3 regions of the Acidovorax sp. NN32 genome follow, and region 2 is predicted to be linked to each of the others. Evidence: predicted binding sites of a transcription regulator. Region 2 holds the regulator's gene; each other region holds the start of a gene.

What was found. The regulator sigma-54, encoded in region 2, starts transcription at its own class of promoters, with help from an activator protein. The targets are predictions, from matches to a motif close to TGGCANGNAANCTGCTTT.
Region 1: ACT89O_RS17615 (ammonium transporter) is a predicted target of sigma-54. The motif match lies at 2,582-2,599, and genes of this name have one in related genera.
Region 3: ACT89O_RS23635 (pilin) is a predicted target of sigma-54. The motif match lies at 3,823-3,840, and genes of this name have one in related genera.

The regions. Positions count from the first base shown of each region.
Region 1 covers NZ_CP199679.1:3,820,492-3,828,415, forward strand. Annotated here, with positions in the region: gene ACT89O_RS17600 (pilus assembly protein) at 1-517, shown strand, start outside; gene ACT89O_RS17605 (type IV pilin protein) at 555-971, shown strand; gene ribD (bifunctional diaminohydroxyphosphoribosylaminopyrimidine deaminase/5-amino-6-(5-phosphoribosylamino)uracil reductase RibD) at 1,020-2,105, shown strand; gene ACT89O_RS17615 (ammonium transporter) at 2,670-3,872, shown strand; gene ACT89O_RS17620 (phospholipase D family protein) at 3,980-5,899, shown strand; gene ACT89O_RS17625 (tRNA dihydrouridine synthase) at 6,067-7,029, opposite strand; gene ACT89O_RS17630 (hypothetical protein) at 7,276-7,827, shown strand; gene ACT89O_RS17635 (methyltransferase) at 7,863-7,924, opposite strand, start outside.
Region 2 covers NZ_CP199679.1:4,902,406-4,910,329, reverse strand. Annotated here, with positions in the region: gene ACT89O_RS22725 (PsiF family protein) at 1-274, opposite strand, end outside; gene argS (arginine--tRNA ligase) at 478-2,187, shown strand; gene ACT89O_RS22715 (SPOR domain-containing protein) at 2,197-2,841, shown strand; gene ACT89O_RS22710 (thiol:disulfide interchange protein DsbA/DsbL) at 2,922-3,578, shown strand; gene lptA (lipopolysaccharide transport periplasmic protein LptA) at 3,687-4,340, shown strand; gene lptB (LPS export ABC transporter ATP-binding protein) at 4,352-5,149, shown strand; gene ACT89O_RS22695 (RNA polymerase factor sigma-54) at 5,238-6,827, shown strand; gene ACT89O_RS22690 (acyl-CoA thioesterase) at 6,895-7,377, shown strand; gene ACT89O_RS22685 (THUMP domain-containing class I SAM-dependent RNA methyltransferase) at 7,374-7,924, shown strand, end outside.
Region 3 covers NZ_CP199679.1:5,097,413-5,105,336, reverse strand. Annotated here, with positions in the region: gene ACT89O_RS23655 (M48 family metalloprotease) at 1-1,085, opposite strand, end outside; gene moaC (cyclic pyranopterin monophosphate synthase MoaC) at 1,186-1,695, shown strand; gene tfpZ (TfpX/TfpZ family type IV pilin accessory protein) at 1,720-2,508, opposite strand; gene ACT89O_RS23640 (pilin) at 2,551-3,081, opposite strand; gene ACT89O_RS23635 (pilin) at 3,210-3,755, opposite strand; gene ACT89O_RS23630 (3',5'-cyclic-nucleotide phosphodiesterase) at 4,051-4,848, opposite strand; gene ACT89O_RS23625 (CHASE2 domain-containing protein) at 4,861-7,122, opposite strand; gene ACT89O_RS23620 (FHA domain-containing protein) at 7,186-7,839, opposite strand; gene ACT89O_RS23615 (Stp1/IreP family PP2C-type Ser/Thr phosphatase) at 7,884-7,924, opposite strand, start outside.

The DNA.
Region 1 (7,924 bases), 1.1 Mb from region 2:
CGACTACGGAGCCATCGAAGAAGTGAGCGCTCTGAAGAGGGATACATGGGCAGAGTTCAATGGTTGGTACATCGACCTCCCCGCCGTCGGAGAGCGACTGCTCAAACCGATGCCGTACTACGATGCCAGCAACCTATTGACTGTGTGGTCGCAAGTGCCAGCCAAAGGATCTGATGTTGACCCGAACGTGGAGAGCTGCGACTCCACTTCAGTAGACGCCGAGCGGCAATACCGCACATTCATCAATATCATGGACGGTAAGAGTCCGGCCGTGCAAATTGTGGACAAGAACAAAGATGGCAAGTTCAATATGGCTGATGGCGACGGTGTCATGGTCGGATCTGGACCCGATGCCAAGTACATCAGTATTTCTCGGGCGAAAGTTGCCAAGGGACCACACAGCATCATCAAGAAAGATAAATTCGAAAACGTAGATATTGACGCGAAGAACAATAAAGAAAATCTTGCCGCCATGCCCGAACAGTCGTTGCGTCCGAGCTGGCGCCAGATACAGTGACGAAGAACGTATGACACACCAAGTGAGCAAGACCACCATGCGACAAAATGGCTTTACTATCATTGAACTCATGATTGTGGTGGCCATTGTGGGCATACTGAGTGCCATTGCCATCCCCAGCTACACCGAATATGTGCGTCGCGGTCATCGGGCAGATGCCCGGGCAGGCTTGTTGCAAGCTCAACTGTGGCTAGAGAGAGCTGCTACCGCCACGGGCGTCTATCCCACTGGGGCTTTGCCAGCCAATTTCACTTGGACTGCCGATCCTCAAAAGCGCTACACCATAGGGTTTCAGCCCGGCAATACCAATTCCACATTCACATTGGTGGCTACTCGCAAAGCTGGGCCGCAGGCAGGAGACCAGTGTGGCGACTTCACATTGACTCACACTGGCACACGAAGTGCGATTAACATGGGCCCGGGCATTACTGCCGCTGAGTGCTGGAATAAGTAGCCCTAAGCTACCATCTGGGGTGTAATGCAATCTTCGGTGCCTTCCCCTATGACCCATGCGCTTGAGATCGCCACTCAAGCGCTTTTTCTTTCAACCCCGAATCCCCGCGTGGGCTGTGTGCTCGCAGGCCCCAATGGTGAAGTCATTGGCCAGGGCTTTACCCAGCAAGCGGGTGGGCCGCACGCTGAAGTCATGGCCCTGCGCGACGCCAGCGGCAAGGGGTTCGACACGGCAGGCGCCACAGCCTATGTGACGCTGGAGCCCTGTTCCCACCATGGGCGAACCGGCCCCTGCTGCGATGCACTAATCCAAGCGGGTGTTGCCAAAGTGGTGGCCTCGTTGGCGGACCCAAACCCTTTGGTGGGCGGGCGCGGGTTTGACCGGCTGCGTGCGGCAGGGGTGGAGGTCGTGGTCGGCCCGGGGGCTGAAGAATCCCGAGAACTCAACATTGGTTTTTTCAGCCGCATGATCCGGGGCACGCCATGGGTGCGGCTGAAAGTTGCAAGCTCGCTGGATGGCACCACCGCCCTGAACAATGGCGCCAGCCAGTGGATCACGTCACGCGCTGCGCGGGCGGATGGACACGCGTGGAGGGCCAGGGCGTGCGCTGTATTGACGGGCATTGGCACCGTGCTGGATGACAACCCCCGGCTAGACGTCCGCGAAGTTCCCACGCCACGCCAGCCCCATGTGGTGGTGGTGGACAGCCAGTTGCAATTGCCTACCGACGCCAATCTGCTGATGAAAGGGCGCGATTGTTATGTCTACACAGCCTCCGACAACGAAACCAAGAAAGCAGCTTTGCAAGCCTGTGGGGCTACGGTGATCCACCTGCCCAATGCGAACGGCAAGGTCGATCTTTCGGCAATGCTCCAGGACCTGGGCCAACGGGGCATCAACGAGCTGCATGTAGAGGCTGGGCACAAGCTCAATGGCTCTCTGGTCCGAGAAGGCCTGGTCGATGAGCTGTTGCTGTACCTAGCACCACGGCTTTTGGGTGCGGGACGGGGAATTGCAGACTTTGGCCCGTTGACGGCCTTGGCCGATGGGCTGGCGCTGGAATTCAAGTCCGTAGAGACCTTGGGCGCGGACTTGCGTGTTGTGGCACGGGTGCAGGGACGCGACAGTTTCTAACTCCCCCACCCCACACTCCCGGCAGGCACGGGCTTCGCCATGCGGAAGGTAAAAAATGGGTGGGGCAACGACCGAACAACAGCAGCTGGTGGGCTCTGCGGGCGCAGCCCAGTGGGAAGTGCCTGCAAAACAATGCAAGCCCCCAGCCGCAAGGGGCGCTCACCCGCGCAGCACAAAGATGACCCGCCACCACCACCCAGCTCAGCCCACCTCAGCAGAAGACGACAGCCTCGGCAAGGCGGCTGCGTTTTGATACTAAAAAAACTCTCACAAAGACACCAGCGCCAAACTCGCTCAAAACTTGGGCTTTGCACAAGCCAGATACCTCGCAACTTTCACTGGATGGCAGTTGCGCGCTCGCGCCGTCGTCATCCCTGCTGGGCGGCGACGACCCTCGCGGCACGGCCCATTGTCACCTCTCCTCCCCAGTCCTTTTCGCACCACACCAAAACAGTGCAAAACAACGCACCATTCTTTGGCGCGATTTTTGCTTCAACTTGGTGCAAATCTGGTAGCTAGGTTCGAAACGCACCAGAACAGATCAACCAATCGCGCGAGGACGTTATGGAAGCACTCAAACAGGGCACTGATGCCCTGTTCATTCTTCTGGGGGCCATCATGGTGCTGGCCATGCATGCAGGGTTTGCCTTTCTGGAACTGGGCACGGTTCGCAAAAAGAACCAGGTGAATGCGCTGGTCAAGATCCTGGTGGACTTTTCGGTGTCCACCGTGGTGTATTTTGTGGTGGGCTACAGCGTGGCCTATGGCACGCATTTCTTCGTGGGTGCGGAATCGCTGGCGCAGCAGAACGGCTACGCACTGGTCAAGTTCTTCTTCCTGCTCACTTTTGCGGCTGCCATTCCGGCGATTGTGTCGGGCGGGATCGCGGAGCGGGCCAAGTTCTGGCCCCAGCTGATGGCCACGGCGGTCATTGTGGGGTTTGTGTATCCGTTCTTTGAAGGCATTGCCTGGAACCAGCACTTCGGGGTGCAGGCCTGGATCAAGGGACTGACGGGCGAAGAGTTCCACGACTTTGCGGGCTCCATCGTCGTGCATGCCATGGGCGGGTGGATCGCCCTGCCGGCCGTGATCCTGCTGGGCTCGCGTTCCAACCGCTACCGTAAAGATGGCGCCATCTCTGCCCACCCGCCTTCCAACATCCCGTTTTTGGCGCTGGGCGCCTGGGTGCTGGTGGTGGGATGGTTCGGCTTCAATGTGATGAGCGCACAGACCGTGGACAAACTCTCCGGCCTGGTAGCGGTGAACTCGCTGATGGCCATGGTGGGCGGCACGTTGGCGGCGTTGGTGCTGGGCAAGAACGACCCGGGCTTCGTGCACAACGGCCCGCTGGCCGGGCTGGTGGCTGTGTGCGCGGGGTCGGACCTGATGCACCCGCTGGGAGCGCTGGTGGTCGGTGCCGTGGCAGGAGCAATCTTTGTGGTGATGTTCACGCTCACCCAGAACCGCTGGAAGATCGATGACGTGCTCGGCGTGTGGCCGTTGCATGGCCTGTGCGGCACATGGGGCGGGCTGGCAGCAGGCATTTTCGGCAGCAAGGCGCTGGGTGGGCTCGGTGGTGTGAGCTTCTCGGCCCAGTTGATCGGCAGCACCCTGGGCGTGGCCTGGGCGCTGGTGGGTGGCCTGGTGGTGTATGGCATTCTCAAGAGCACGGTGGGCCTGCGGCTCACGCAGGAAGAAGAATTTGACGGGGCTGACCTGTCGATCCACAAGATCAGCGCCACGCCAGACCGCGAAGTGAGCTGGTAAGCCCGGTGAGATGCTGAGGAGGCGGCTACCAGCCTGGGCAGCCACTGTGGCGGAGTTGGCGCCGCGTCTGACAAGCGCAGCCACCGCCACACGGTCACAATCGCGCCATGCATTTATCGACCCCTGCCATTCCAGCGTTTCTGGGCAACACGGCCCGCTACGGCTGGCTGGCGCTTTTGGCCGCCATCGTCGCAGGCGCAACCAGCGGCTGCGCCGGCCTGCCCAAGGACGTGGAGCGGCCGGTGTCGAGCGCCCTGGCCTCCCCCGCAGGGACGCCCCTGGGCCAACTCGTGGAGGATCGCCGGGCATCGGCAGGCGGCCGCCACCCCTCGGGGTTCCTGCTGCTCAGCGGGCCACAGGCAGCCTACAGCAGCCGCCTGGCGCTGGTAGATGCCGCGCAGAAAACGCTGGACCTGCAGTACTACGCCATCCATGCCGACGCCAGCACCGAGCGCCTGCTACTCAGCGTGGTGGCCGCAGCCCGGCGCGGCGTGCGGGTGCGGGTGCTGCTGGACGATTTTCACAGCGTGGGCCGCGATGCGCAGGTGATGCGCTTGGCCTTTGTACCCAACATCGAGATGCGCATGTTCAACCCGCTCACCGGGGCACGGGGCTCGCCGCTGGGGCGCATGTTCAGCGCGTTGAGCGACTTTTCGCGGGTGCAGCAGCGCATGCACAACAAGCTCTTCATCGCCGACAACGCCATGGGCGTCACCGGGGGCCGCAACCTGGGGGACGCCTATTTCGGCAATGCCGACTCCGGCAATTTTGTGGACCTGGACGTGCTGGCAGCAGGGCCTGTGGTGCAGGATCTCTCCCGCAGTTTCGACAGCTATTGGAACAACGAGCGCGCCTACCCCGTGCAATCGCTGGTCACGCGGGAGGAACTGGACATTCTGCGCGAGCGCATGCGCAACTCGGATGCCGTGCAGCGCGAGCGTATCGCAGGCCAGGGTGGCGCCCTGGCACTGGACAGCCAGCCCGTGCAAGACGGCCGGCGAACCACCGCCGCCCAGCGTGCGCGCATCTGGGACTACCAGCCCATGGACCTGGCGCAAGCGCAGTTCACCTGGGCCCCTGCGGCGGTGCTGGTGGACAAGCCTGCCAAGATTCCGCCCGATGGCACCTCCCTGGCCGCGCTGCCTGAAAAGCCCCCGGCCCGGGCCACCCCCCTCGCCGTCGTGTCGCGGGGCGCTGCGCGTGCGCCAGCCAAGGCCCCCACCGAAGCCCTGACCGTGGCGGCCGGTGCCGCTGCCACCCCCGAATCGTCAGCGTCCAATCCCGCCAACGGCATCCCATCGGCCACTGCAGCAGTGTCTACCCCCGACCCTGCAACTCTTGATGCCCAGACCGATACCGTGGTGGATGGACTGCTGCACCTCATGGGACAGGCGCGGCGCGATCTGCTCATCATTTCGCCCTACTTCGTGCCAGGGCCCGACATGAAGCAGGCCTTTGCAGCCGCACGCGCGCGGGGCGTTCGGGTGCGGGTGCTCACCAACTCGCTGGCCTCCAACGATGCACCCATTGCCCACGCAGGCTATGCGCGCCACCGGCCCGATCTGCTGGCCATGGGCGTCGAGCTGTACGAAATGCGCAGCGAGCTCACGGGCGTGCTGCGCGGAGCACTGGGCTCCACGGGCAGCACGGGGGGGCGTGATGGGACCAGCGGTGCGGCCAGTTCTGTCGGCAGCTCACGCGCCATGCTGCACTCCAAGATTCTGATCATGGACGGCCGCCTGCTGGTGGTGGGTTCGATGAACCTGGACATTCGCTCGCAGCGGCAGAACACGGAGATCGCGCTGCTGATCCGCAGCAGCGACCTGTCACGCCGCGCCACCACGCAGATCGAAGCGGCATTGCGCGAATCCGCCTGGCATGTGCAGTTGCGCGATGGCGGCCAACTGGTGTGGCATGCCCCCGAGGGCAGCGGCCTGCCAGATGCCACCACCGAACCCGATGCCAGCGCGCCACTGCGGCTGATGCTGCAACTGCTGGGCCCGCTGGCGCCGGATCACCTGCTCTAGGGATGGCCTGCATAACTCCCTGCGGTCGGTGATAGCGCGGTCTCGGGCGGTCCGCTGCGTTGCTTTTCTTGCCAATAGCACCGCTATTGGCTGCAAAAAGACGCCTTGCGGTCTGTCCCGATCCGCACTACCACCGACTCGCGAGGGTTATGCAGGACATCCCTAGATCAACCCTCGGCTGGCTGCAATGCATCCACCCACGCGGTGATCGCCCGCTGGTCCGTCATCGTGCGCACGTGCTGGTAGGCGACCTCAGCCTCCGGGAAGCGCCTGCGCAGGAGGTTGAGCCATTGTTTGAGCCGCCCCGCCCGCTGGCGCGGTTCCAAGTCGTCACACACCAGTTGCCAGAAGGCCGCCAGGTGCGGCAGCAGGTCGGCCCAGACCACCGTGTCCGCGCCGGGCAGCCCCGCATCCGAAGCGCGGATGGCCCGGGCCAGGCCGGGGTCAGCCACCATGCCGCGCCCGAGCATCAGCGCATCGCAGCCCGACACTTCGCGGCAGCGCTGGGCGTCGGCCACGGTCCAGATCTCGCCATTGGCCACCACGGGGATGCCGACCGCAGCGCGGATGGTGGGGATGTGCTCCCAATACGCTGGGGGCCGGTAGCCATCGGCCTTGGTGCGGGCATGCACCACCAGTTCGGCAGCGCCACCCGCCTGCATGGCCTGCGCACATTCGCGCATCAGCCCGGTGTCGTTGAAACCCAGGCGCATCTTGGCGGACACAGGCAAATGCGAGGGCACTGCGCGACGCACAGCGGCCACCACGGTGGCGATGCGTTCGGGCTCCTGCAGCAGCGCCGCGCCCCCGCCGTGGCGGTTGACTACCTTGGCCGGGCAACCAAAGTTCAAGTCGATCCCCTCCGGCCCCAGGGCTGCCAGGCGTGCGGCATTCTCAGCCATGCAGACGGGATCAGAGCCCAGCAGCTGCGCACGCACCGGTACACCGGCCAGCGTGCGGCTGCCGTTGTGCAACTCCGGCACGTAGCGCAGAAACACCTTGTCCGGCAGCAGCGTGCCAGTAATGCGGATGAACTCCGAGACGCAGCGGTCCACCCCGCCCACGCGGGTCAGCACATCACGCAGCACAAAATCCAGGAGCCCCTCCATGGGGGCAAGCAGCAAGGTCATCGCGAGAAAGGCCGCCGGGCCCAGCACCCCAGCACAGAGCGCGGCCCGCACACAGCCAAAATATGAATCACAAAGGGCCCTAGCGCTTGATGGATAAGCGCAAGAAGCTATTAAATATATAGCAAACGCCGCTTTCGCAGCCATGCTACGACCAGGGGCAGCCCGCCATTGTGCGGCAGCGAGGTCATCACAGCGTCATGGCGGCTTGCTGCAATCACCGCCATTCACCCGTGAATGGAGAACCCCATGCTGCTACAAAAAACCGAAAAAGCCCGCCTGGAACTCTTGCCCGGCGTCCGCACCCTGAGCCTGCGGGAGCGTTCTCTGCTGCTCCTGGTGGATGGCAAGCCGCTGTCCGACTTGCAGGCCATGTACAACGGCATCGGCGCTCAGATTGTCGACAACCTCATGCGCCAGGGTTACCTGGCCGGCCCGGCCGAGCTACCGCCGCCCTCCGCCGCGCAAACCGCTGCACACAACAAGCCATCCATCCAGCGCCCGGAGCCCGGCGATGCCCTGCGCTCGCTGGCCGGCGCACGCATGTACCTGTTCGACACCTGCGAGCGTCTGTTTGTGCGCCGCGACCCCGTGCTGGCGCAGCAGTTTCGCGAGGCGCTGCGCGCCGCCAAGGACCGCGCGAGCATGCTGGACGTGGGCGAAGCCATGTTTGAAGAAGTAGCGCTGGCCGCGGGGGCCGAACGTGCTGCCAGCCTGCGCGAAAGGTTCGAGCAGTTGCTGCCTTCTGCGCCTTCGGCCTCCGAGCCGTTTGACTCGACCCAACCCTCAGCACTGGCTTGAGGGGCTGGGCGGATTTTCTGAAAGTGATACCGTGATCAGGCCGCAGCCAGCCGCCACAACGAAGTGACCTCCGCAGCACGGGCAGCGTGCAGGGCAT
Region 2 (7,924 bases):
TTTGCTGGGTTTCTGGCTTGTTGCTCAGGCAGGTCTTCATGAAAGCCTTGCGCTCGTCGCCCTTCTTGTCCGCCGCTTCCGCATTGCAGGTGGCCATGCGGGTCTGCTGCTTGGTGGGCGCGGCGGCCGATGCCGCAGGCGCTGCCGGCGTGGCGGGGGGTGCTGCCGTGGCCGGGGCGGCGGCCTTGGCTCCGGCGGCAGGGGCGTCGGCAGCGTGGGCTGCGCCGAACGAAAGGACCAGGCTCAGGGCTGTCAGGGAGAGAAGCTTGTTCATAGGGGCTCCAGTAGAGTGTGGCATCTGACGCAACCTGCGTCGGATTGCCCGATTACAACGTATGCCCTGGAGACGGGGCTGACACGCCGCAGGCCAGGCCATGATTCTTTACGATCTGTTGCGTACTGGCTGCGCAGGGCTGCTTTGGCGGTGCTGGCGGCATGCTCGGTGAGCGCCCCGGCCCGGCCCCGTAAAATCCGCCGATGCTCACAGCCAAAAATGAATTGCTCGCTGCGCTTACAGCCGAGCTGGAAGTCCTGTCCCCTGGCGCTGGCGCCAAGGCGGCGTTTGAATCCCCCAAGGTGGCGGCCCATGGCGACTTCGCCTGCACCGCCGCCATGCAACTGGCCAAGCCGCTCAAGCTCAATCCCCGCGCCTTGGGTGAACAGCTCAAGGCCGCACTGGAGGCCACGCCCGCCTTCACCCGCTGGGTGGATGCCATTGAAATCGCCGGACCGGGCTTTCTGAACATCCGCTTGAAGCCAGCCGCCAAGCAGGAAGTCGTGCGCGAGGTGCTGGCCGCTGGCGAGCGTTTCGGCTATCAACCCGACAACGGCCAGCGCGTGCTGGTCGAGTTTGTCTCGGCCAACCCCACCGGCCCCCTGCACGTGGGCCACGGCCGCCAAGCTGCTTTAGGCGATGCCATCTGCAACCTGTTCAGCACCCAGGGCTGGAACGTGCACCGCGAGTTTTATTACAACGATGCTGGTGTGCAGATCGATACGCTGACCAAGAGCACGCAGCTGCGCGCCAAGGGCTTCAAGCCCGGCGACGACTGCTGGCCCACCGACAGCGACAACCCGCTGGCCAAGAACTTCTACAACGGTGACTACATCGCCGACATTGCCGAGGCCTTCAAGGCCAAGGCTACGGTGAAGGCCGACGACCGCGAGTTCACGGCCAACGGCGACGTAGAGGACTACGACAACATCCGCCAGTTCGCCGTGGCCTACCTGCGCAACGAGCAGGACAAGGACCTGCAGGCGTTCAACCTGCACTTTGACGAGTACTACCTGGAGTCCAGCCTGTACACCAGCGGCCGCGTCGAGGCCACGGTGAACAAGCTCGTCGCCAATGGCAAGACCTACGAGCAAGATGGCGCGCTGTGGCTGAAAAGCACGGACTACGGCGACGACAAGGACCGCGTCATGCGCAAGCAGGACGGCTCCTTCACCTACTTCGTGCCCGATGTGGCGTACCACATCGCCAAGTGGGAGCGTGGCTTCACGAAGGTCGTCAACATCCAGGGCACGGATCACCACGGCACCATTGCCCGCGTGCGCGCGGGCTTGCAAGCGGCCGACGTGGGCATTCCGCAGGGCTACCCCGACTATGTGCTGCACACGATGGTGCGTGTGGTCAAGGGCGGTGAAGAGGTCAAGATCAGCAAGCGCGCAGGCAGCTATGTCACGCTGCGCGACCTGATCGAATGGACCAGCAAGGACGCCGTGCGTTTCTTCTTGCTCTCCCGCAAGCCCGATACCGAGTACACCTTCGACGTGGACCTGGCCGTGGCGCAGAACAACGACAACCCCGTGTACTACGTGCAGTACGCGCATGCCCGCATCCAGTCGGTGCTGCGCGCGTGGCAAGAGGCTGGCGGTGGCAACGTGGCTTCGCTGCACGACGTTGATCTGTCGGCTCTCGAAGGCCCACAGGCCCAGGCGCTGATGCTGCAGCTGGCCAAGTACCCCGAAATGCTCACGGCTGCGGCCGACGGCGAAGCCCCGCACGATGTGACCTTCTACCTGCGCGACCTTGCCGCCAGCTACCACAGCTACTACGACGCCGAGCGCATCCTGGTGGATGACGAGGCCGTGAAGAATGCCCGCCTGGCGCTGGTCGCCGCCACCGCGCAGGTATTGCACAATGGCCTGGCCGTGCTGGGCGTGTCGGCTCCAGCCAGAATGTAAGCAGTCACTATGAAGAAACAACAGACGGGCGGGACCATCGTCGGCTTTATCGTTGGGGTCATCGTGGGCCTGGGCGCTGCCTTGGCTGTGGCGGTGTACGTGACCAAGGTGCCGGTGCCCTTCCTCAACAAGGGCAATGGCCGGGGCGTGGACATGGACGCCGCCGAGACCCAGAAGAACAAGAACTGGGATCCCAATTCGCCTTTGTATGGCAAGAACCCGGCTCGCCCGGCAGCCCCGCCCGCTGTGGCTGCCTCGGCGCCCACCCCGGCCGCGCCGGATGCTCGGGCTGTGGCATCGGCGCCTGCACCCAAGCCCGCTGCCAGCAAGCCCGAGGCCAAGGCTGAAACCAAGCCCGGCGCCGACCCGCTGGGCGATCTGGCCGTGGCCAAGGCTGCTGCCAAGGGCAATCTGGACCCGTTCGACTACTTTGTCCAGGCCGGGGCTTTCCGCACCCAGGCGGACGCCGATGCGCAGCGCGCCAAGCTGGCCATGCTGGGCTGGGAGGCCCGCGTGAGCGAGCGTGAGCAAAATGGCCGGGCGGTGTTCCGCGTGCGTGTGGGGCCGTTCACCAAACGCGACGACGCCGAGCAGCTCAAGGAGAAGCTCGATGGCGCCGGTCTGGAGTCGGCGCTGGTGCGCGTGCAGCGCTGACGCGCCAGACTTCGGGTGGCTGAACTTTTTGCGGGGGCATGGCTCACATCCCCCAGACCTGTAACAGGAGAGTCTTTGTCATGAAACGCCGTGAGTTTTCTTTGTCCGCCGCCTCGGCGGTTGCCGCTTCCGCCCTGACGTTGCCAGTGGCCACCCCCGCGCTGGCTCAGGCCCGCCAGTTCAAGGAGGGCAAGGACTTCCGGCGGCTGGACAAGCCGGTAGCGCCCGACGCGCCTGCGGGCAAGGTCGATGTGATCGAGTTCTTCTGGTACAGCTGCCCCCACTGCAACGCCTTTGAACCCGCGCTCGACGCCTGGGTCAAGGCCGCCCCCAAGGACCTCTCCGTCCGTCGTATGCCCGTGGCCTTCAACGCGAGCTTTGTGCCCCAGCAAAAGTTGTACTACGCCCTGGAAGGCATGGGCAAGCTCGAAGCCCTGCACGCCAAGGTGTTCCGCGCCATCCATGTGGAAAAGCAGAAGCTGGCCAAGGACGACGAAATTTTTGCCTGGGTGGCCCAACAGGGTGTGGACGCCACCAAGTTCAAGGAAATCTACACCTCGTTCAGCGTGTCCAACCAAGTTCGCCGTGCTTCGCAACTGCAGGACGCCTACGGTGTGGAGGGCGTGCCCTCGATGGGTGTGGCGGGCAAGTTCTACACCGATGGCACCATGGCGGGCAGCATGCAAAACGTGCTGCAGGTGGTGGAACATTTGGCGACAGTGGCCCGCAAAGGCTGACGGTTTTCGCCCGGCCGCCGGTTCCCATTGGCAAAAGCCCGCACATGCGGGCTTTTTTCATGGAGGAACGCGACGGGGTGGCTACAATGATTGCAAGATTCGTGCCCTATGAACCATCGCCTCCTTCCGATCCTCCTGCTCGCGGCCCTGGCCTGCACCTTCGGTGTGGCCCATGCCGAAAAGGCCGACCGCGCCAAGCCCATGAACATCGAGGCGGACGCTTTGCGCCACGATGAGCTCAAGCAAACCAGCGTGTTCTCTGGCCGCGTGGTCATGACCAAGGGCTCCATCGTGCTGCGTGGCGCGCGGCTGGATGTGCGTCAGGATGCCGATGGCTACCAGTACGGTGTGGTCACGGCAGAGCCTGGCAAGCGCGCCTTCTTCCGGCAAAAGCGCGACACCCTGCCGGGAGCACCCGACGAGTTCATCGAAGGCGAGAGCGAAGTCATCGAGTACGACGGCAAGGCCGACAACGTGCGCTTCATCACCCGTGCCGAGTTGCGCCGCTACCGGGGCGCTGTGCTCAGCGACGAGATCACCGGCGCCGTGATTGTCTACAACAACCTGACCGACGTGTTCTCCGTGGACGGAAAGCGCACCGCCACCAACGCTGCGGGCGATGCCCCCGCGCCGGGCAGCCGCGTGCGCGCCGTGCTGGCCCCCAAAGATCCACCGCCCGCTGCGGCGGCCCCCGAGGCGGCGTCCCCGGCCTCAGCCCCGGCGCTGCGCCCCAGCAACAGCCTTGGCGGCGGCGCCAAGTGAGTGGGCCCGCTGTGAGTACCGGTCCTGACACTCAGGCGGGCAGCCGCCTGGGGCCTGATTCCCAGGCGGGCAGCCGCCTGGAGGTGCAGCACCTGGCGAAGTCTTATGGCAGCCGCAAGGTCGTCAAGGACGTTTCGCTGGTCGTGCAAAAAGGTGAGGTCGTGGGGCTGCTCGGCCCCAACGGCGCGGGCAAGACCACCTCGTTCTACATGATCGTGGGCCTGGTGCGCAGCGACGAGGGAGACATCCGCATCGACGGCCAATCGGTGGCCCACATGCCCATCCACCGGCGCTCGCGCCTGGGCCTGTCGTACCTGCCTCAGGAAGCCTCGATCTTTCGCAAACTCACGGTCGAAGAGAACGTGCGCGCCGTGCTGGAACTGCAGCGTGGTGATGACGGTCAGCCGCTCTCGCGCGACGCCATCGAGGAGCGCCTGACGGCCCTGCTCCAGGAGCTGCGCGTGGACCACCTGCGCGCCTCGCCCGCCATGGCCCTGTCCGGCGGCGAGCGCCGCCGCGTCGAGATTGCCCGGGCCCTGGCCACACAACCGCGTTTCATCCTGCTGGACGAGCCCTTTGCCGGCATCGACCCCATTGCCGTGATCGAGATCCAGCGCATCATCGGCTTCCTGAAGGCGCGGGGCATCGGCGTGCTCATCACCGACCACAATGTGCGCGAAACCCTGGGCATCTGCGACCACGCCTTCATCATCAGCGATGGCCGCGTGCTCGCGCAGGGCACGCCGTCCGAGATCGTGGACAACGCCGAGGTACGACGTGTTTACCTTGGCGAACACTTCAGGATGTAGACATGGCCCCCACGCTTGTCACTTCGTGTACTGCGCTGCCCCCCGAAGGGGCCTTCACGCCTTGGGGCGGCCCGGCGGCGCTCAATCAATGAAGCCTGGACTCTCGCTGCGCGTCTCGCAGCATCTTGCATTGACCCCCCAGCTTCAGCAGTCCATTCGGCTGCTGCAGTTGTCCACGCTCGAACTCTCGCAGGAAGTCGAGCAGATGCTCGACGAAAACCCGTTCCTCGAACGCAATGCCGACGAAGCTCCGCGCGAGGAGTTTGGCCTGGAAGCCGCCGACACGCCCGCGCAGCCCGATGAGTACAGCGCCGATGATGCTATATTTTCAGGAGCTAGCAGCGCAAGCAGCACAAGCGCTGAAGGCCAAAATGATGCTGAAACGCCGAGTGCTGGCGCTGACGAGCCTGACTGGAGCGGTGACGGCACGGTAGAAATGGCGCCCAACGACGCGGAGTGGGGCGGGGATGCGCCCGCCCGCAACCGCAACGACTCCGAAGGCGACGAGGCCGACGCCACCGAGCTGGCCCGTTCGCATGAATCGCTGACCGCCTTTTTGCACCGTCAGGCACTGGCGCTGCGCTTGTCAGAGATTGACCGCGCAGCGCTGCGTTTTCTCATTGAATCGCTCAACGACGACGGCTACCTCGAAGAGTCGCTGGAAGAGCTGGCTATCAGCCTGGCCGGGCCGGACGACCTGGAGCAGATTGAAGAGCTGGTGCACCGCTTCACCGTGGCCCAGCGCCTGCTGCAAAGCCTGGAGCCCACCGGCGTGGGCGCGCGCAACCTGGCCGAATGCCTGACGCTGCAGCTCACGGCGCTGGCTGCCGACGAGGACAGCGATGCTGACCCCGACACGGTGCAGACCGCGCTGCGCATTTGTCAGCAGCCGCTGGAGATGCTGGCCCGCCGCGACATCCGCCGCCTGACGCAGCTGTGTGGCGACGGCGAAGAGCGCACTCGCGCCGCCATGGCGCTGATCGCTCGCCTGGAGCCCCGCCCCGGCCGTCGCTTTGCCGACGTGGAGCGCAACATCATCATTCCCGATGTCATCGTGCGCAAAGCCGGGCGTGCCAATGGACGCGATGGCCAGCACAACTTCATCGTCAGCCTCAACCCCGATGTGATGCCGCGCCTGCGCGTGCACGACATCTATGCTGGCGCCCTGCGCGGCCACAAGGGCGGCGAGGGTCACCAGGGCATGCAGCAGCGCCTGCAGGAGGCGCGCTGGTTCATCAAGAACATCCAGCAGCGCTTTGACACCATCCTGCGCGTCTCGCGCGCCATCGTGGAGCGGCAAAAAAGCTTCTTCACCCACGGCGAGTTGGCCATGCGCCCGCTGGTGCTGCGCGACATCGCCGACGAACTGGGCCTGCACGAATCCACCATCAGCCGCGTGACCACCGCCAAATACATGGCTACGCCAATTGGCACGTATGAGCTGAAGTACTTCTTTGGCTCCGGCCTTGGCACCGAGACCGGCGGCAACGCATCTAGCACCGCCGTGCGCGCCCTCATCAAGCAGTTTGTGGCCGCAGAAAGCCCCGCCAAGCCGCTGTCCGACAGCCAGATCGCTGAGATGCTCAAGGAACAGGGCATCGAGTGCGCACGCCGCACCGTGGCCAAGTACCGCGAAGCGCTCAAGATCGCGCCGGCCAACCTGCGCAAGGCGCTGTAGGTACCCCGGTTGGGGGCGCATGGCTCGCCCTGTTTGAATTTTTCGTTTTTCTATCCGCCACCCCACCATGGCCCGCATCGTCTTCGACCTCCCCCCGCACTTCGGCTTTGCCACCGAGCTGCAGATCTACATCAGCCACGTCAACCAGGGCGGGCACCTGGACAACGCGCAACTGCTGAGCCTGGTCTCTGAAGCGCGGGTGCGCTTCTTCCAGTCGCTGGGCTACCCCGAGGCCGACGTGGGCGGGCTGTCCATCGTGGTCGGCGACATCGTGGCGCAGTACAAGTCCGAAGGTTTCCATGGCGAGACCATGCGCGTGGAGATGGCGCCTGCGGACTTCAACCGCTATGGGTTTGACCTGGTCTTTTGCATGACCGAGAAGACCTCAGGCCGCGAGGTGGCGCGCGGCAAGATCGGCATCGTCTTCATCGGCAAGGCCGACCGCAAGGTGGCGCCGATCCCCGAATCCATCCGCCAATTGCTGCTGGCCCGCGCGGGAACGCCGGATTCCCACGCATTGTCTGAGCGCGTATCCTCCCCATCGACATGAACCAACTCCAACTTTTTCTCCCCTGCGCCGCTGGTGTGGAGGGCTTTCTGGCCGACGAGGTGCATGGCATCACCGGCCTCACGGGGCAAGACCTGCTGGTCGGCCGCGGCGGCGTGCTGCTGCGCGCCTCGTGGCGCGAGGCGCTGCTGCTCAACCTGCACAGCCGCCTGGCCCAGCGCGTGCTGGTGCAGCTGGCGCACCGCCCGTACCGCTCCGAGAACGATCTCTATGCCATGGCCAGCGACGTGGCCTGGGAAATCTGGTTCACCACGCGCCAGACCTTCAAGGTCGAGGTGACGGCCCAGCACAGCCCGCTGCAGAGCCTCAACTTCGCAGGTCTCAAGGTCAAAGACGCAGTGGCCGACCGCTTTCGCGCCAAAAGCGGCGTGCGGCCCGACGTGAACACCCAGTGGCCCGATGTGCGCATCCACCTGCACCTGACCACCGACGAGGCCACGATCTACATCGACACCTCGGGCGAGCCGCTGTTCAAACGCGGCTGGCGCGAGGACAAGGGCGATGCGCCACTGAAAGAAACCCTGGCCGC
Region 3 (7,924 bases), 200 kb from region 2:
TTGCGCACCAGGTCCGCCAGCTTCTTTGCGGCAGTGCGGGCACCTGCAGCGTCCCGAAGCTGGTTGCTGCCCAGCGCAGCCGCGTACAGCACGCCCACACGCCGGGAGGCGGGCAGGGCTGCAAAACCGGAACCTTGCGGCTCGGCAATCCACTGGCGCAAGGTGTCCACGCCGGGGTTGGCCAATACCCGGGCACGCGCTGCAACCATGGCGTGTTCCAGAGTCGATGGCACTGTGGCCGCTGCGGCGGCCTCTCCGGGCGGAAGGCGCGAATGCATGTCTGCCATGCGCTCGGTGGTCAGCGGGTGGCTGCGCAGATATGGCCACGAACCGTTGTCGTTGAGCCGGTTGGCCTGCTGGAGCTTGTCGAACATGCTGACAAAGCCCTGCGGTGCAAACCCAGCGGGGGCCATCAGGCCATAGCCAATACGGTCCGCCTCGCGCTCCATGTCGCGCGAAAAGTTCAGCTGGTTCTGCATGGCCAGCGCCTGCCCCCCCACCACCAGCGCCTGCGTAGCGCCCGGATTCTTGCTGGCCGCCAGCGCGCCCAGAATCATCGCCCCCAGCAGCAGGGGCGTCTGCTTGCTTTGCTGGGTGATGAGGCGCGAGATGTGGCGCTGGGTGACGTGGCTGAGCTCGTGGGCCAGCACCGAGGCCAGCTCGTCGCGGGTGGTAACGACCCCAATCAGGCCAAGGTGCACGCCCAGATAGCCGCCCGGCAACGCAAACGCGTTCACCGTGCGGTCGCGCCCCAGCAGGATCTCCCACGCGAAGCGCTCATCCAGCTCCGGCGAGAGCTCCCCACGCGCCTTGGCGGCAGCCATCAAAGGGCGCCAGATACCTTGCACATAGTCGGCAATGACAGGGTCGTCGATGTAGTCGGGGTCTCTGTAGAGTTCGCGGATGATGCGGTCACCCAGGCGGCGCTCGGCGCTGGTGGTGAGGTCGCTGGGGTCGCCGAGGGTGGGCAAGGCCGTCTGGGCACTCGCCACTGGTGCGTACAAAATGCTGTTTGCTATAAAAATTATAGCTATTAGCGCTTTCTGAACAAGCGCTACAAGCCATTTTTGTTGAAATTTTTGCACGAAGGTCCTTTGTCCACCCTCAGGGCCATGCACATGCGTTGCCCTGTACGGCTAACGCCTTATGATGCCTTCGCCCCAAAAACGTTTCGCTCCATTGTCCATGTCCACCCCCGCCTCACCCCTCACCCACTTCGATGCCCAAGGCCAAGCCCACATGGTGGACGTTGGCGCCAAGGCCGCCACCCACCGCGTGGCCGTCGCCACCGGCCGCATAGAGATGCAGCCGGAAACCTTGGCCTTGATCGAATCTGGGACTGCCAAAAAAGGCGACGTGCTGGGAATTGCACGCATTGCAGGAATCATGGCGGCCAAAAGGACGAGTGATTTGATTCCGTTGTGTCATCCGTTGGCGCTCACCCGCGTGGCTATTGAATTTGAAGCGACTAGCACCCGTCAGGTGGGCGCTATCGGCATATTTTGCTCTGCTACGGTAGAAACTGTGGGTCCCACCGGCGTGGAGATGGAAGCCCTGACCGCGGTCCAGGTAGCCTTGCTCACCATCTATGACATGTGCAAGGCCGTTGACCGGGGCATGTCCATCCACGATGTGCGCGTGGTGGAAAAGCATGGCGGGAAATCGGGGAGTTTTGTGGTTGGCGTGGCGGGCTGAGTTGTTACCGAGGCATTCGCGCCATCAGAAAAATCCATCAACGCGGGCGTAAGACACGGGCAAGGCAGATGCTTTGTGAAGCAAAACTACCCAATCAGAGCTACGCCCCGCTGTCAGCGGCAGCCAGAGCAGATCGGACTCAGGGGATTTAGCGGCTCGTACTGCAGCGTCTATTCGTTCTGCATCTGCTGGACGATTTGCTCTCAAGACGGCTATTGAACGCCCCGCCTTCAGCACTTCCGGAACCGACAGATCATATGTTTGCCACCAGTCCGGCCGCAGCGAAGGCTCCAGCCCTTTCAGTGACAGGTCGATGCTTTCCATCATCTCCTGATTGTCTTTGGGTTGCCGGATGCCTACGAGTACTGGCCCCGTCCAGGGGAGCTTATGAAGGCCCTTGACTGCAAGCTCCAACTGGGCGGGGTTGATTTCCGACGCCGAAACCAAGCGGATCCGGTCCACCTCGAACACCAAGCGTACTGGCCGGGTGTCCGTCACGGTGCTCATTCCGTAGGTCAGCGCTGCAACCTGCACCAAACCGACTAGTGACATGTCTAGGGTCAGTTCTTTTGCCGACTTAGCTGGATTCCACAACACCAGGGTCAGCAACGGTCCGCACACCACGTCCACCCCTATTACCAACCAAAACAGTTCACGGCCTGACACGATTTCATAGAACGGCCAGGGATACCAAACATAAAAAACCAGAACTGCGGCCAGCGTCGCTACCAAGATGGTCACGAGCAAGTGTGTGGCCGCAGCCTTCAAGGCCGCCCGGTAGCGGATACGCATTGGAGAAAAATAGGCCAACATCAAACGTAAAGAATGCAAACCCCTATAAACCACAGCCGCATATCAGAGGGGATAGCGGCAATTGGCCGGCACGTAGCGGAAGGCGGACGTCAAGGCCACTCCACAACCCCACACTACAGGAGCTCTTGCGGCTAGCGGCGCAGCAGGGACCCCCGCGTTACTCACCGTACCGCTGCCGGGGGTCAGAACCAGCGGAGTCCCCAATACTGAACCCACGCCACCCCCAAAGCTGATCGTAATGCGGCCTTCGGGCAATACGGGCGCGGCGACATCGGCGATGGCGCCAATGGCAATCGAGGTGACATGTGTACCCGGGGTGTATTGGAAACCATAACTGCCCGCCACCGGGGCACCCGTGCCGGGGTAGGGCAAGATGCCACCGCTCGGCACTGTAAAGAACGAATCCACCACCGCCGTCTTGGCCGTGCCTGCCAGGCTAAGGCCTTCCGTCACCCGGGCACGAATGGTGTAGTCTTGATACATGGGCAGAGCCACCGCCGCCAAAATGCCGATGATGGCTACCACGATCATTAACTCGATCAAAGTGAATCCCGATTGAAGGTGCTTTTTCATGCCTTCTTCCTCCATACAGCCGAAGTAGCACTTGACTTGAATGAGTGACGAATGAAAGTACAGCGGCATTCAAATGTGTTTCGCCAAAAAAAAGGCCGCACAAGGCGGCCTCTCTCATCTCGTCAATATTAGAGATTGTTAAAGCGGCAGTTTGCCGGAACATACTTAAAAGATGCGGTGGCAGCAATGCCGCAACCCCACACAACTGGAGCACCTGATACCAAAACGGCAGACGGCACGGCGGAATTGGTGACTGTGCCAGAGCCGGGGGTCAGCACCAGTGGGTTGCCCAAAGTGGTGCCAAGGGTGCCGGCATAAGTAATGGTGATCCGACCAGAAGTTGCTGTGGGCGCAGCGACGGCAGTTTCCGCAATCGCAATCGTCGCCACATTGGTGCCGGCGGTATATTGATACCCATACGTTGTGTTGCCAAGCGCGGGAGCGGTAATCGGACCGACGCCTCCATAGGCTTCAATAGTACCTTGCGTGGTATTCGCAAATGTTTCCGCAACTGCCGTCTTCGCGGCCGATGCCAAGCTCAGGCCTTCAGAAACCTTGGCGCGGATGGTGTAGTCTTGGTACGCAGGCAGCGCCACGGCAGCCAGAATACCGATGATGGCTACAACGATCATCAGTTCGATGAGTGTGAAACCCTTTTGCAGATTACGCTTCATAAGAAACTCCTTGGAGGTCGATTGCAATTAACAACCTGCAGAAGAATTCTCCAGGTGTGATCTGGATACAGCATTTCTCGTGCCAGCTGGATGCTCCTGCAGGCACCGGTCTCTACCCTTCATGAACCCGGCTCGCTGTATGGTTACATGCGTCAATATCCGGCTGCAGCAGACCATAAGTGACATTTTTGTCCCGTCACGACTGTCGCTAAGTGCATATTTGGTTGCAAGCTGTGCGGGATTTGTCATTGATGCAGAGCGGCACACGAGAGGGCGGTGGCGCGAACAACGCTGGCTACAAGGTGAATTCCTGCCCTGCCTGTAACCACTGAATGCTGAATGGGGAACTCTCGTCCGAAGGTTTGGCGGCCTCGTCTGCGAGCAGCTTGCGTATCTCGCCCATGATGACTTCCGTTTCAGCCGGCTTGGTGTGGGTGATGTACACCTGACAGCCCAGCTGTTCGCACAAGCGCAGTTCTGCCAGCAGCGTCTGTGGCGACAGGTGCAAGCTACGCCGGGCCAGTGCGCTTTCACGTTCGCTGAATGCGGTTTCCATGACGAGCATGGAAATGGGCAGCTGGTTCACACGCTCCCAGAAGGCCGGGTTTCGTTCAGTGTCGCCGCTGAAGACCCACCATCCTTTGAGTCCCTGAACGGCGTAGCCCACGGCGGGCACGGTGTGGACGGCCGGAAGGGCCTCCACGACCACTCCAGCGGTGGTGCATTGTTCGCCCACATTGAGCGGACAAAACCGCATGAATGGATAGTCTGCCGACGGGATGCACGAGAAGTCGGGCCAGATGATATTGTTGAAGATGTGTGTGCGCAGCACCTCAATGGTCGGCGGCAAAGCGTGAATGTGTACAGGGGCTTGGCGAAGCGACGACACGGCATCGAGCATCAGCGGCAGCGCTGCAATGTGGTCCAGGTGTGAATGCGTGAGAAACACGTGGTCGATCTTGCGCATCTCGTCCAGTGTGAGGTCGCCCACGCCTGTACCGGCATCGACCAAAATGTTGTCGTCGATAAGGAACGAAGTGGTCCGGCAATCTTTGGCGATGGCTCCGGAGCAACCCAGCACACGAACCTTCATGGGCCAACCTGTCTATTTGGTGTCGAAATTGGTGGCGCCGTCCCATCCGGGGTTAACGCTCTGCCCTTGCAAGGTTTGTACTCGGGCGGCATACAGTTCGTAGAGGGCGGAGGGCGCGGCAGTTTGCTGTAAGTTCACCAGCAGTTTGCCGCATTGTGCCCAGTCCTGGGCGCGATAGGCCTCCAGGAAGTGTTTCCATATGGACAATTCGTCCACTTTGTACGGCATCCCGGTCTGTAGCGGGGCAACTGGCGAATAGATAGCCACAGCCTGGGCTTTGCCCTTGACGCGCACCAGGTCCAGCTCTTGCCAGATGAAATCCGGTGCCTGGGCATGGGTGGATTCACTCACCACGGTGCGCACGCCATAGTGTTTGGACAAGCCTTCCAGGCGTGATCCCAAGTTGACCGCGTCACCAATGACCGTGTAACTGCGTCGGATGTCCGAACCCATGTCGCCCACGCACATGGTGCCGGTATTCAGGCCAATCCCGATACCAATCTCGGGGAGCCCGCGCTCTCGGTGCAACAGGTTGATCTGCTCAACCGCACGCTCCATGTCCAGCGCTGCCTGCACTGCCAGTTGCGCGTGTTCTGCGGTGGGCACCGGCGCTCCCCAAAACGCCATGACGCAGTCCCCCATGTACTTGTCGATGGTGCCTCTGTGGCTGCGAATGATGTGGGTCAGCTGGCTGAACACGTCGTTGAGCAGGGCTTGCAGCTGCAGGGGCTCCATCTGCTCCGACATGGCGGTGAACCCCCGCATGTCGCAGAACATGACGGTCAGTTCGCGGCTGGTGGCCTGCATGCTGTAGTTTTCGGGCTGCTTGACCATCTCGTCCACCAGCTCGGGTGGCACGTAGGTGCCAAACAGCGCAGCCAGTTCCCGCTTGGATCGGCTTTCCACAAAGTAGCCGTAGACCATGTTGAGCGCGAATGCCAGTACCGCCATCACGATTACCGTCGCCAGTGGCATTGCCAAGCCTTGGGCGAGATAAAGCCACAGGTTGAGGCCTGCCAGCGCTGCAACCACCCCCAGGCTGAGAAGCACCGCGGAGGTGGCTGACAGCGCGGGCAGGGCGACGGCCAGCAAAACACCTGCACAGAGCAGCTGTGCAGCGTCAAAGCCCACCGCGTAGTCGGGTCGCACGATGCTTTTGCCATCGAGAAAGGCGGACAGCATATTGGCGTGGGTTTCCACGCCGGGATAGGTTCGGCCTACGGGGGTTACGCGCAGGTCGAGCAGACCGGGGGTTGTCGAGCCCACCAGAACCAATTGTCCTTGCAGGTTGTTGGCTGGCAGTTTGCCCTCCAGAACGTCTGACGCGGACACGTAGCGGAATGACCCGCCATTTACATCACCAGGGCCGCGGAAGGGGATCAAGGTTGCAAGCCGTGTGTCCACCGGTAGCGCGAAATCGCGGCCATCCTGGCGTAGCACGATGCTCTGGAGTATGTCGTGCTTCCCTTCTGGATTGGCATGGGCGTAGTGGGGATGGATTTCCGGCTGGTCGAGCAGGGTACGGTACATCGCCAAGGCCAAGGATTCGTAGTAATTTCCCTGATGCTCCGCCAGCAATGGGAGAGATCGGACGACACCATCGTCATCGGTGATGGAATTGAAGAAGCCCGCAGCGGGTACGGCGTGCGCCAGCTCCTTGATGTTGCTGCCATATCCTCCCCAGGAGGTTGCCAGCAACGGTAGGCCGCGAAGTCTTTCTGCGGGCAAGGCGGGTGCTGGCAAAACACCTTTTGTTCTCCCGTCCCGGTCACTGGTGAAGTAATAGCCCAGAACCGCAGGTCGGCCTTGCAGAGCGCGGGCAAAGAGTGCGTCGTAGTCAAGAGCGGGAGCCAGGCGCGCCAGTTGTTCCTTGAAGCCTGTCTGCGCCCGCAAAGGCCCTTTGGCCAAACGCTCCAGGTTTGCGAGGCCTGAGCTTCCGTCTGCTTCGGCGAAGAGGACGTCGAACCCCACCAGCGCGACCTGTTGCCGTTCAAACAGCTCTTGCGTCAAAGCAGCAAGCTTGTCCCGTCCCCAAGGCCAGTGCCCCACCCTATCAAGGCTTTTTTCGTCAATATCAACGATGACGATACGCTCATCCAGGGTCCGCGGCATGGTCGCACGCAGCCGGGTGTCGTAGATGATGTTTTCGAGCCGCTCCAGCACCTGGAGATGAAGGGCTCCTGAAATGTGCAGCAGTGCAAACGCTAACGGAATCAGGGTGACTGCCGTGCGGCGAGCGTGCCGTCGGAACAGATGCAAAAGTCTGGATTGCATGGGTTCCGGCGACAAGGTCGGCAGATGAATTGCCAGATGGGGCGCGAGGCCCGGGTGCGGCCGTCAGCTTTGTTCGAACTGCATTTCCGTACCTGCCAACTCCAGCCGATCACCGTGTTTGAGAGGTACAGGAGATGTGCCGATGGAAGCACCATTGAGCAGGGGCATGTCGGGGCCCTCGACATGGGCCAGCACAAAGCCCTGATGCCGCTTAGTAATGGAGGCCACGGCAACGCCAGGTTTGCCGATGGTGGTAACCACCTTTTGCAGCGACACTTCCCGCCCCGCAGCGGCACCAGACATCACACGGATGACCCCGGAGATGGGCGGGGCAGTGGCAGCACCCAGCGGGGCAGGCCGGGATGCCGTGCCCAACGGAGGCACCATTCCCGGTTTGAAGATCATGGTCTTCTCGAAGTTTTGCCCTTCAGCCTCGTGCAGGAAACGGATCTTGTACTTGCCCACCTCAACGGTGTCGCCATTGCGCAGTTCTTGGCGCTTGACAGCCTTGGCGTTGACGTAGGTGCCGTTGGTGCTCCCCAGGTCTTCAATTTCCACATCCTGGCCTGCCATGTGAATGACGGCATGTTCGCCGCTCACGGCGAGGTTATCGATCACGATGTCGTTGTAAGGGCGGCGGCCGAGCGTAGTGCGCTCTTTGGTCAGTTGCACTTCCTTGATGACAACCCCGTCGATTGAAACGATCATTCTGGGCATGATCCACTCCTGATGTGATGAGTAATTGTTGTAGTCGGCGCCACTTACGCGGCCCCTAGCAATCGGGACATAAGGCCGCGTTTCT